Regions from separate parts of the Streptomyces sp. NPDC052040 genome, predicted to be linked through region 2. Evidence: predicted binding sites of a transcription regulator. Region 2 holds the regulator's gene; the other holds the start of a gene.
The links. Region 2 encodes HspR, which represses chaperone genes until heat shock. Its sites were predicted from a motif close to TTGAGNNNNNNNNNCTCAA; they were not measured.
Positions count from the first base shown of each region.

Region 1: lon (endopeptidase La) is a predicted target of HspR. The motif match lies at 4,415-4,433, and genes of this name have one in related genera.

Region 1 is NZ_JBIUBV010000005.1:251,473-257,762, forward strand. Features, by position in the region: gene ACIHAA_RS13845 (multifunctional oxoglutarate decarboxylase/oxoglutarate dehydrogenase thiamine pyrophosphate-binding subunit/dihydrolipoyllysine-residue succinyltransferase subunit) at 1-207, opposite strand, end outside; gene ACIHAA_RS13850 (ATP-binding protein) at 489-1,595, opposite strand; gene ACIHAA_RS13855 (response regulator transcription factor) at 1,592-2,329, opposite strand; gene ACIHAA_RS13860 (spermidine synthase) at 2,441-3,127, opposite strand; gene ACIHAA_RS13865 (rhomboid-like protein) at 3,334-4,122, shown strand; gene lon (endopeptidase La) at 4,456-6,290, shown strand, end outside.
Region 2 is NZ_JBIUBV010000012.1:155,220-161,509, reverse strand. Features, by position in the region: gene ACIHAA_RS23245 (helix-turn-helix transcriptional regulator) at 1-459, shown strand, start outside; gene ACIHAA_RS23240 (LuxR C-terminal-related transcriptional regulator) at 488-1,525, opposite strand; gene ACIHAA_RS23235 (sugar ABC transporter substrate-binding protein) at 1,727-2,833, opposite strand; gene ACIHAA_RS23230 (heat shock protein transcriptional repressor HspR) at 3,226-3,675, opposite strand; gene dnaJ (molecular chaperone DnaJ) at 3,680-4,849, opposite strand; gene grpE (nucleotide exchange factor GrpE) at 4,889-5,548, opposite strand; gene dnaK (molecular chaperone DnaK) at 5,545-6,290, opposite strand, start outside.

The DNA.
Region 1 (6,290 bases), on a different contig from region 2:
ACCCGCCGCAGCCGAGGAGGCAGCAGCTCCCGGCTTGTAGTCGGCAAAGAAGTCCCACCAGGCACGGTCTACCGAATTCGGGTCCTGGAGGTACTGCTGATAGATCTCGTCGACGAGCCACTCGTTCGGACCGAACGCGGCCGCGGGGTTCTTCCCGGCTTGGTCGTCGGTCGAGACACTCGAGTTACTGGGGGACTGTGGCGACACGGCGGCAACCGCCCTCTTCCGCTTCACAAGGTTATGGACAGCGGAAATAAAGGCTACGCCTCCCCGGGGGTGAAGGTCAGGTCGGGCCTGTCCATCGTCGTGTAAGTCACACCGGAGAGCGTGTTTCGGGGCGCGAAATGGCGGGAAACAAGCGTGGTTCCGTTGCGCGAGGGGTGCGTCGGCCGGGACCCGGCACCCCATGCCCGTGGGCCTGTGCCTGATCACACGTGTCCGTCGGCGCGTCCATCCGTGGATCTTGGTCTTCCGCTTCGAACTTTACGTCAACTTGGAAGAGGGGGCTCTCCCGGAAGGGTGACCTGGATCCGGCAACCCCGGGTGGATTCGGCCACCCCGATCCGGCCGCCGTGCAGATCCACCGCCCAGCGCGCGATCGCCAGGCCCAGCCCCGTGCCGCCGTCGCTGCCCGGCCCGTGCGGCCGGCGCACGGCGCCGCGGTTGAAGCGCTCGAACACCCGGTGCCACTCCGACCGGGGGATGCCGGGGCCCTCGTCCAGCACCTCCAGCTCCAGCGAGTCCGGGGTGGGGCCGCGCCGGGCGGTCACCGTCACCCGGCCGTGCGGGGGGCTGTGCTTGACCGCGTTGTCGATCAGATTGGCCACCACCTGGTGGAGGCGCTCCGGGTCCGCGTGCGCGGTCAGCTCCGGCGGGGAGACATCGAGGTGGAGATGGACGTCCGTGCGGGTGTGGGTGCCGGAGCCCGAGGCGATGCCGGCCCGGACCGAGGCCACCATCTGGGCCTCCTTGAGGACGCCCGAGAGATACGGCCACACCTCGAAGCGGCGCTTCTTCAGCGGTACGACGCCGTTGTCCAGCCGGGAGAGGTCCAGCAGGGTCTCCACCAGGCGCCCGAGCCGCTCGGTCTGCTTCAGGGCGGTGCGCATGGTCTCGGGGTCGGCCTCGGTGACGCCGTCCACGATGTTCTCCAGCACCGCGCGCAGTCCGGCGATGGGGGTGCGCAGCTCGTGGGAGACATTTGCCACGAGTTCCTTGCGCTGGCTGTCCTGGGCCTCCAGCTCGTCCGCCATCAGATTGATGGTGTGGGCCAGGTCACCCATCTCGTCCCGGCGGTGGTCCCGGACCCGGCGGGTGTAGTCGCCGTGCGATATCGAGCGGGCCACCGCGTTCATCTCGTCCAGCGGGGCCGTGAGCGAGTGCGCCACGAACTGCGTGATCAGCAGCGTGGCGATCATCGAGAAGACGGTGATGAAGCGCAGCTCGGTCTCGGTGCGCACCGCGATCAGCAGCAGACCTGTGGTGATCAGCACCGCGATGACGACCAGTGCACCGAGCTTGGTCTTGATCGAGAACGGGCGTACGCCGCCCCAGGGATCCCCGGGGCTCCTCCGTGCGGCCGGCCCGTCGCTCATGGCGTCGGGGTCTCCAGGGCGTAGCCCACACCGTGCACGGTGCGGATGCGCTCGGCGCCGATCTTCCGCCGCAGGGCCTTGATGTGGCTGTCCACGGTGCGGGTGCCGGAGGCGTCCGCCCAGTCCCACACCTCCGCGAGCAGCTGCTCCCGGGAGAGGACCGCGCGCGGGGTGTTGGCCAGGCAGACCAGCAGGTCGAACTCGGTGGGCGTGAGGTGGACGTCCTCGCTGCGCACCCGGACCCGCCGCTGGGCGTGGTCGATCTCCAGTTCGCCCAGGCGGAGGATGCCGCTGCGCGGTGTCGAGGCGGCCAGCGCGGCCCGCTCCATCCGCCGCAGCAGCACATGCACCCGCGCCGCCAGCTCACGCATCGAGAACGGCTTGGTCATGTAGTCGTCGGCGCCGACGCCGAGCCCGACCAGCATGTCCGTCTCGTCGTCGCGCGCGGTGAGCATCAGCACCGGCACCGGACGCTGCGCCTGCACCCGGCGGCAGACCTCAAGGCCGTCGAAGCCCGGCAGCATGATGTCGAGAATCAGCAGGTCCGGCTGCCACGCCTCAGCCGTGTCGACCGCTGCCGGACCGTCGCCGGCCGTTTGCACGAGGAATCCTTCCGCGCGCAGCCGGGCGGCGATGGCGTCGACGATCGTTGGGTCGTCCTCGACCACCAGAACCCGGCGCTGTGCGCCCGGGGTCGCCGTCGTGCCGTTGTGCGCGGTGTGTGTTTGCTCCATCGCCCGCCCCTGAGTTGCTTTCCGGAATCCGTGGGGTGATCCCATGACTGCTATTGACGCTTGAATGATCCGCGCCAGGGAAGCAGGGTACGGGGAGTTACCGCCGGTCGGCTATCCAGGTCGGAGCGCCAGGTGCACGACGTCCGGAACGCCCCGGGCAACGGGGACCTCTTCGGTATGGACCCGCTGGAACCCGGCATTCCAGAGGGTTCCTTCAAAATCCGGAGAGGGCCGGGCGGACCACACCGCCAGTACCCCGCCGGGTCTCAACACCCGTGCGCAGCTTGCCAGTCCGGCCGCCGAGTAGAGGCTCTCGTTGTCCTCCGTGACGGTCCAGCCGGGCCCGTTGTCGATGTCCAGGCACAGTGCGTCGTACGTGGCGGATGTCTCACGCAGGTGAGTCGTGAGGTCGGCTTCGACCACGCGGGTGCGGGGGTCGGCGAGCGCGGCTGCGGAGAGTGCGCCGAGCGGCCCGTGGAGGTGCCAGTCGATGACGGCGCGCTCGCGCTCGACGACGGTGACGGCTCCCCAGCGTCCGTCCGCGGCCGCGTGCGCGAGGGAGAAGCCGACGCCCAGACCGCCGATCAGCACGCTCGGCTCCGGGCGTTCGTCCAGGGCCGCGTACGCGGCGTCGACGAGCAGCCGCTCCGAGCGCCCGTCGGAGGTGTCCATCAGGAAGCAGCCGTTGGCGATGATCTGGAGCAGTTCGCCGTGGCGGCGCAGGACGACCTCGCCGTGCGGCCCCTCGCGGCGGTCCAGGACCTCCGGGGTCGCGCGGGTGTCGTAGGGATGAGGCATGGGTCACATTGTGGTGACCCGGGCGGGTCGGGGGCGAGGGATTTTCCGGTGTCTCCACGGATGGGTATCTATGTTCGGGTATGGGAGGGGGACGCAGAACAGAGCTGAGAAGTTGCTTTGAATCGGGTCTCCCGGTGGCGTCGGTCATAGACAGCGGCCCGGGGCGGCACCAAGGGTGGTTCATGAACGGAAGGGAGCCACCCGCTTTGGAACGCACGGTCTCGGCGGCTGATGCCGTGGTCACGGCCCCCGGGACAGGTGTGCACCTGCTCGACGGCATGCCGCGCCAGCGCACCGCCCCGCTCCCGGCCCACCCGGCCGCCGACCCCTGGTTCCCGGCCCCCGCCCGAACGCCCCGCCCGGCCGTGCGGATCCGCGCCCTGCTGCCGCTCCCCGCGCAGACGCCCTTCACCTTCGGCTACGCGGCCGTGCTCGCGGTGACCTCCCTGTTCGCCGAGTACGCCGACCCCGCGCTGATGCACTCCCTCTATCAGGGGTCCAGCACCGACGTCGCCCATCTGGCGCACGACCCCCTGCTGGTGCTGATCGCCAGCGCGCTGTGGATCGCGGGCGGCCCGGGCTCCACGTACGCGCTGCTCTTCCTGCTCGCGCTGACGGCGCTGGAGCGGCGGATCGGAGGCCCCCGCACCGCCGTCGTCTTCCTGCTCGGACACGTCCTCGCGACCCTGGCCACCGAGGTGCCCGTCGGCCTTGCGGTGCAGGCCGGACAGCTGCCCGGCAGTTCGCTGCACCGCCTCGACTACGGCATCAGCTTCGGGGTAGCGGCGAGTGTCGGCGCCCTCGCGGGTCTGGTGCGGCCCTGGCTGCGCGGGACGATCCTCGCCGTGTTCGGCGGGATACTGCTCGCCGATCTGCTCCAGTTCACCGACCCCCTGAGCGACTGGGGCCATTTGCTGTCCCTGGCGATCGGCGTCGGCACCTGGCCGCTGGTGCGGCGGTGGCGGCGGGTGGGGCTTGGGGTTGCCGGGGGGTGAGGCGTCGGGGGCGTCCGGAGTTGAGGTCCCCGGGTCCCAGGGTCTCCGGGCTGTCGCGCGCCAAGCCGTGGGGCGGTTTGCCGGGCAGTCCGCCGGGCCGTCCGGAGTTGAGGCCGTCGGGTCGCCATGTGCCTGGGCAGTCCTCCGGGTTGCCCGGAGTTGAGCCCCCCGGGTCACCGGACCGCCGCGCGCCATGCCCCCGGACGGGCGGTCCCGTGTACCGAAGTCGCAGGTCGCCGCGTGATCGCTCAGAGCGAACGGGTTCGGGGGAACATTCGGATCGCGCCCCGCATTGAGTCGGCATAGCTCAAGTTGACTGCCGAAGGGGAGATCATGGCTTCGATGCCCGCATCGCTCACCCTGCCCGTACTGCCCCTCGATGGCGAGGTCGTGCTGCCGGGCATGGTGGTTCCGCTGGACCTGAGTGACTCCGATGTCCGTGCGGCGGTGGAGGCCGCGCAGGCAGCCGCCCGGGCCGAACCGGGAAAGCCGCGGGTCCTGCTCGTCCCCCGGATCGACGGCACCTACGCGACCACCGGTGTGCTCGGCACCGTCGAGCAGGTGGGCCGACTGGCCGACGGTGACCCGGGCGCCCTGATCCGCGGCCGCAGCCGGGTGCGGATCGGCGCCGGGACCACCGGTCCGGGCGCTGCGCTGTGGGTGGAGGGCACCCGGATCGACGAGAGCGTGCCGGACCCGCTGCCCGGGCACGCCGCCGAGCTCGCCAAGGAGTACAAGGCGCTCGCCACCAACTGGCTGAAGAAGCGCGGCGCCTGGCAGGTCGTGGACCGGGTCCAGGCCATCGACGACATCTCCGCGCTCGCCGACAACTCCGGGTACTCGCCGTTCCTGACCACCGAGCAGAAGGTGGAACTGCTGGAGACGGCCGACCCGGTGGCCCGGCTGAAGCTGGCCACCCAGCACCTGCGCGACCACCTCGCCGAGCAGGACGTCGCCGAGTCCATCGCCAAGGACGTCCAGGAGGGCGTGGACAAGCAGCAGCGCGAGTTCCTGCTCCGCCGCCAGCTGGAAGCCGTCCGCAAGGAACTGCGCGAGCTGAACGGCGACAGCGCACAGGGCGAGGAGACCGACGACTACCGGGCCCGGGTGGAGGCCGCCGACCTTCCCGAGAAGGTCCGCGAGGCCGCCCTCAAGGAGGTCGACAAGCTGGAGCGGGCGAGCGACCAGTCGCCCGAGGGCTCCTGGATCCGCACCTGGCTCGACACCGTGCTCGAACTGCCGTGGAACGAGCGCACCGAGGACGCCTACGACATCCGGGGCGCCCGGGCCGTCCTGGACGCCGAGCACGCGGGCCTCTCCGACGTGAAGGAGCGGATCACCGAGTATCTGGCGGTCCGCAAGCGCCGCGCCGACCGGGGCCTCGGTGTCGTCGGCGGGCGGCGCGGCGGTGCCGTACTGGCGCTGGTCGGGCCGCCCGGTGTGGGCAAGACCAGCCTCGGCGAATCGGTCGCGCACGCCATGGGGCGGAAGTTCGTCCGGGTCGCGCTCGGCGGCGTACGCGACGAGGCCGAGATCCGCGGCCACCGGCGCACCTATGTCGGCGCCCTGCCCGGCCGGATCGTCCGTGCTGTCAAGGAGGCCGGTTCGATGAACCCGGTCGTCCTGCTGGATGAGATCGACAAGGTGGGCTCGGACTTCCGGGGCGACCCGGCCGCCGCCCTGCTGGAGGTCCTGGACCCGGCGCAGAACCACACCTTCCGCGACCACTACCTGGAGGTCGAACTCGACCTGTCGGACGTGGTGTTCCTCGCCACGGCGAACGTCCTGGAGGCGATCCCCGAGGCGCTGGCCGACCGGATGGACATCGTCCGCCTGGACGGCTACACCGAGGACGAGAAGGTCGTCATCGCGCGCGACCATCTGCTCCCGCGTCAGCTGGAGCGGGCCGGACTGGACCAGGACGAGGTCGCCCTCGACGAGGGCGCGCTGCGCAGCCTGGCCGGGGAGTACACCCGGGAGGCGGGCGTGCGGAACCTGGAGCGGTCGATCGCCCGGCTGCTCCGCAAGGTCGCCGCACAGCACGAACTGGAGGAGAACGGACTGCCCCGCACCGTACGCGCCGAGGATCTGCGCGGGCTGATCGGGCGCCCCCACCATGTGCCCGAGGCCGCCCAGGACCCGGCCGAGCGGCGCACCGCGGTCCCGGG
Region 2 (6,290 bases):
ACCGACGGCAAGGCCGAGTACCGCACCATCGACGAACTGGTCGAGCGGCTCATCATCTGCGACGAGGCGGTCGCCTTCATCCCCATCAGCGACGACCGCCAGGTCGCCCTGGAGCTGCGCCACCCGGGCCTGGTGAGCTATCTGGTGAAGGTCTTCGAGTTCATGTGGGGCCGCGCGGTGCCGCTCCAGGCGGGCACTCCCTACGAGACCGACCCGGACGGCATCACGGACATCCAGCACTCCATCGCCAAACTCCTGGTGGAGGGCCATGTCGACGAGGCCATAGCCCGGCGGCTGGGCATGAACGTACGCACCTGCCGGGCTCACATAGCCAAGCTGGCCACGGCCCTCGGCAGCGGCAGCCGGGCCCAGCTCGGCTATCTGATCGCCAAGTCGGGGATCCTGAGCCAGGGCGAACCACTGCCGTCGGAGGGCTCCGGGCCCCCACCGCCGCCGTGAGGCCCTACCCGGCGCCTCGGCGGCCGTCTCAGAGGCCGGCGGGGGACTCGGGGGCGCCGGGCGCGGTGAGGGGCATCAACTGGGGGGTGCGGGACGGGCCGTCCAGGCCCGCCTGCGCGATACGGACGCCCAGCTGGGTCCGGCTGGCCGCCCCCAGGGTCTCGGAGAGCCGGGCGATATGGGCGCGGCAGGTGCGCACACTGATGCCGAGCCGCTCGGCGACCGCCGCGTCCTGGTGACCCTCGGCCAGCAGCGCCGCGATCGAGCGCTCCCGGTGGGTGATGCCGTCGATACCGGTCTCCGGCAGCGGTGAGGTGAGCGGGATCGCCAGCCGCCACAGCCGCTCGAAGACGGTCACCAGATAGTCGATCAGGGCCGGGTGGCGCAGCTCCAGCGCGATGGTGCGGTCGGTGTTCGCCGGGACGAAGGCCACCGTGCGGTCGAAGAGGATCAGCCGTTCGGGCACCTCGTCCAGGGTGCGCGCCTCGGCCGCGTCGCCCATCAGCTCCATGTAGGTGTGCAGCCCCTGGCCGTGCCGGGCGACATGGGTGTACAGATCGCGCATCCGGACGCCCCGGCGCCGCATTTCCAGGGCCCGGTGCAGGCCCTCGGAGAGTTCGTCCTCGCGGCGGATGCCGCCCGGCTGTACGGTCAGCACCTCACGGGTGCACCGCTCGGTCGCCTCGTCCATGGCGGCCCGGATCCGCGGCAGCCCGTCCAGCACCCGGATCGCCACGCCCTCCGGGGAGCCCTGCTCACGGCCGCCCAGCCCGGCGTACCACTCCACCGCGGCCACCGCCGCCCCGACCCGTGCCCGGCTCGCGCTGACCTCCTCGTGGACCCCGCGCAGCAGCCTGGTCATGACCTCCTGCGGGGAGGTCGGCACCAGCCAGTCCATGTCGTCGGGGTCCGGGTGCAGCAGCGCGAGTTCCAGCAGGCAGGGCACCGCAGCGGCGTCGGCGCGGGGCACCCGGCCCCGGCGCACCGCACGGGAGTACACGCGGTTCCCGGACTCGCAGAGCCGGTCAGCGCCGTGCGGATGCGCGTCCGTCCCGTGCCCGGCCATCTTCCACCCCTGGCTCCCACTCCCGGTTCCGGCGTCCTGAGCGCCTTCGCAGCGCAACTATGCGCGGACCGGCCCGCCTCCGCAACAAGGCTCGGCCCTTCCGGCGCCCGCTCCCTCCGGGAACGTCCGGGATTCTCCCTCCCTCCGGAAGTTCCGATTGCACCCAGGTGACGGGGGCCCGTCACCACGGGCCCGTACCGGCTACTTCAGGCCGATCGCCGTGCAGTCCGCCTTGAACTCGGGGGTGCAGATGTCCTGGACGGTGTAGATGCTGTCCTGGATCACGGTGTCCCGGATGTTGGCCTTGGTGAGCGCGACCACCGGCACCAGCATCGACGGGATCCGCTTCTCGGTCGGGCTGTCGACCTTGTCCCGGGTCAGCGCGTCGAACTCGATCGAGCGGCCCTGGACCTTGGCGACCGCCATCTCCGCGGCGTTGTTCGCCTCTTCGGGGTACGACTTGTAGACGCTCATGTACTGCTCGCCGGAGACGATCCGCTGCACGGCGTCCAGCGAGGCGTCCTGCCCGGTCACCGGCGGCAGCTTGGCGGCGCCCGCCGCCTTCAGCTCCTCGATGACCGCGCCGGCCATGCCGTCGTTGGCGGAGTAGACGCCCGCGATGTTGCCCAGTCCGACCGCACGGATCGCCTCGGCCATGTTCGCCTTGGCGTTCTCCGGCTTCCAGTCCTTGGTGTCGTAGGACTTGACGATGTTGACCTTGCCCTGGAGCTCGCCGAGCGCGCCCGCCTTGAACTGGGCCGCGTTGGGGTCGGTGACCGAGCCGTTCATCATGACGACCTTGGCGGTCTCCGCCTTGCTGCCGAGCGCGTCCACCAGGGCGCGGCCCTGCACCTGGCCGACCAGCTCGTTGTCGAAGGAGATGTACGCGTCGATCGGTCCCTGCGCGAGCCGGTCGTAGGCGATGACCGGGATGCCCGCGTCCTTGGCCTTCTGCACGCCGGGCGCGATGGACTTGGCGTCCACCGGGTCCACCAGCAGGACGTCCACCTTGTCGGCGACCATCTGGTCGAGCTGCTCGCTCTGCTTGGCCGCGTCCGCGTTGGCGTTGGCGTAGACGACCTTGCCCTTGTCGTGGGTGAGGGAGCGCACCTGGTCCCGGATGATCGGGTAGTCGAACTTGTCGTACCTCGGGTTCTCCTTCTCCGGCAGGAGGAGACCCACTGTGATGTCGTCGCCCTTCTTCGGAGAGGCGGAGCTGCTGCCCCCGCCGACTCCGTCGACGACCCCGCACGCGGCGAGGGAGACGGCCGCCGGTGCGGCGGCCAGGGCTATGGCGATTCGACGCACAGCGGTCCTGCGGGTGGTACGAGCGTTCACATCAGACCTTCCGGGCGGGGGAGCAGCATTGCGACCCAGGTGGCTGAAAGCCAACGCGGCAACGGTGGGCAGCGTCAAGAAGTACCGGTTAACGAGATGGCAACAGCATCCCCGTGGAAGTCAAGTGAAAACCAAGAGGGTCTTGTGCGGCGCCCGTTTCCAAACCCCCGCCGGATGGAGATTCCACCCCCGGCCTGCGCGGGCTCCGCGCCCGGCGCTCCGTCAACTCGCTGGGCAGGCAGGGGCGTTCAGCGATGCCTGCAAACGTGATCCGCGTCACTTCCGCGTCGGGGCGGGGGCATACGGAAGGGCCCGGAGCCGTTTCCGGCCTCCGGGCCCTTCCCTGTCCACGCGACCGCGCGTCAGTCGTTCAGCTGCCGCTTGGGCCGCCACACCACCAGCGCGCTGGTCTGCTGCACCTCCTGGTACGGCACCAGGTCGCGACGGTACGAGGCGTGCACCGCGGCCTCGCGCTGACGCATCGTCGCCGCCGCGCCCTCCAGCGCGTCCTGGAGCTCCGCCATCCGGGACTGGAGCGCGGCGACCTGGTTCTCCAGCTCGATGATGCGCTTGATCCCGGCCAGGTTGATGCCCTCGTCCTGCGACAACTGCTGCACCTGGCGGAGCAGTTCGATGTCGCGGGCCGAGTAGCGGCGGCCCCGGCCCGCGGTGCGGTCCGGGGACACCAGCCCGAGGCGGTCGTACTGGCGCAGCGTCTGTGGGTGCAGTCCGGAGAGCTGGGCCGCCACCGAGATGACATAGACCGGGGTGTCCTCGGTCAGTTCGTACGGGTTGCGTCGACGGCCGTCCATCGCCTCATGCTCCCTTCGCGGCCTGGAACAACTCCGCTCGCGGGTCCTCTTCCGAGGTGGCCTCGCGATAGGCCTCCAGTGCGTCGCGGGCCTTGCCCGAGACGTCCTGGGGGACCGCCACCTCCACGGTGACCAGCAGGTCGCCCCGGGTGCCGTCCTTGCGGACCGCGCCCTTGCCGCGGGCACGCATGGTGCGCCCGTTCGGCGTGCCCGGGGGTAGCTTCAGGGTGACCGGGGACCCGCCCAGGGTGGGCACCCGGATGTCGGCGCCGAGCGCCGCCTCCGCGAACGTCACCGGCACGGTCACCGTCAGATTGTCGTCCTTGCGGCCGAAGACCGGATGCGCGTTGACATGCACGACGACATACAGGTCGCCGGCCGGGCCGCCCCGCTCACCGGGCGCGCCCTTGCCGCGCAGCCGGATGCGCTGCCCGTCGGAGACACCCGCGGGGATGCGCACCTGCATCGTCCGGGAGGACTTCGCCCGGCCGCTGCCCTTGCAGACCTCGCAGGGCTCCTCCGCGATCAGACCGCGGCCCTTGCAGTCGGGGCAGGGGTCGGTCAGCGAGAAGCCGCCGCCCGAACCCCGTGCCACCTGCCCGGTGCCGACGCAGGTCGGGCACACCCGGGGGGTGCCGTTCTTGTCGCCGGTGCCCGAGCAGGCCTTGCAGGGCGCCTGGGAGGACATGCGCAGCGGTACGGTCGCGCCGTCCACCGCCTCCATGAAGCTCAGCGTGACCTCGGACTCGATGTCCTGGCCGCGCCTCGGCTGCGTGCGCGTGCCCGCGCCGCCGCCGCGGTTGAACAGGCCCCCGAAGACGTCACCGATGCCCCCGCCGAAGTTCCCTCCGGCGCCGGCCTGGCCGCCGAAGAGGTCGCCGAGGTCGAAGTTGAACGAGCCGCCGCCCGCCCCGGGTCCGGGGCGGAAGCCCCCGTTGCCGAAGAGGGTGCGGGCCTCGTCGTACTCCTTGCGCTTCTTGGGGTCCCCGAGGATGTCGTTGGCCTCGGAGATCTCCTTGAAACGCTCCTCCGCCCTGGCGTTGCCCTTGTTGGCGTCCGGGTGGAACTCGCGGGCGAGCTTCCGGTACGCCTTCTTGATCTCGGCCTCGGTGGCGTCCTTGGGGACGCCGAGGACCTTGTAGTAGTCCTTCTCGATGAAGTCCTTGGTGCTCATCCCCGACGCCCCTCCTTCCCTGTGCGTCCGTGGTGTACGTCAGCCCTCGTCCGGGCCACCGTTCTCCTTGTCGTCGCCCGCCTCGGTCGTCTCCTCGGCCTTGACCGTCTGCGCCCCGGGCTGCGGCTCGGCCACCGCCACCCGCGCGGGGCGGATGGTGCGCTCGCCGAAGCGATACCCGGGCTGGAGAATCGCCACGCACGTCGTCTCGGTGACGTCCGGCGCGTAGCTGTGCATCAGGGCCTCGTGGATCGTCGGATCGAAGGGCTCACCCTCCTTGCCGAACTGCTGGAGGCCCAGCTTCGCGGCGACGGTCTCCAGCGACTCGCCGACGGACTTGAAGCCGCCGACCAGCTCGCCGTGTTCCCGTGCGCGGCCGATGTCGTCGAGCACGGGCAGGAGCTCGGTCAGGAGGTTCGCGATGGCGATCTCCTTGACCGTGGTCCGGTCGCGCTCGACCCGGCGGCGGTAGTTCTGGTACTCGGCCTGGAGGCGCTGGAGGTCCGCCGTGCGCTCACCGAGCGCCGTACGCACCTGGTCCAGCTGGGCCACCAGACCGGCGTCCTGTGCGCTTGCGTCCCCTGCCGGGGCCGCCGCCTCCTCCGAGGAGGGGGCGGCGGCCTTCGGCTCGGCGTCCTCAGGGGTGGCGCCGGAGGGGACGTCGGGCTTCTCCTCGAAGCCCGGGGTCTCCTCCGTCACGCGGCACCGTCCTTGCGCTCGTCGTCCACGATCTCGGCGTCGACCACGTCGTCCTCGGCCTTGGGCTGCTCGGCGCCGCCCGCGGCGGCCTGGGAGGCCTGGGCGTCGGCGTAGAGGGCCTGGCCCAGCTTCTGGGAGACGGCCGTGACCTTCTCCGTGGCGGAGCGGATCTCGGCGGTGTTGTCGCCCTCGGCGGACTCGCCCTTGAGCGCTTCCTTCAGCTCGGCGACGGCACCCTCGACCTCGGTCTTGATGTCGCCCGGGACCTTGTCCTCGTTGTCCTTGAGGAACTTCTCGGTCTGGTAGACGAGCTGCTCGCCCTGGTTGCGGGTCTCGGCGGCCTCGCGGCGGCGGTGGTCCTCCTCCGCGTACTGCTCGGCCTCCTGGCGCATCCGGTCGACCTCGTCCTTCGGCAGCGAGGAGCCGCCGGTGACGGTCATCTTCTGCTCCTTGCCCGTGCCCAGGTCCTTGGCGGTCACGTGCATGATGCCGTTGGCGTCGATGTCGAAGGACACCTCGATCTGCGGGACGCCGCGCGGCGCCGGGGGCAGACCGGTCAGCTCGAACATGCCGAGCTTCTTGTTGTACGCCGCGATCTCGCGCTCGCCCTGGTAGACCTGGATCTGCACGGACGGCTGGTTGTCCTCGGCCGTGGTGAAGATCTCCGAACGCTTCGTCGGGATCGTGGTGTTGCGCTCGATCAGCTTGGTCATGATGCCGCCCTTGGTCTCGATACCGAGGG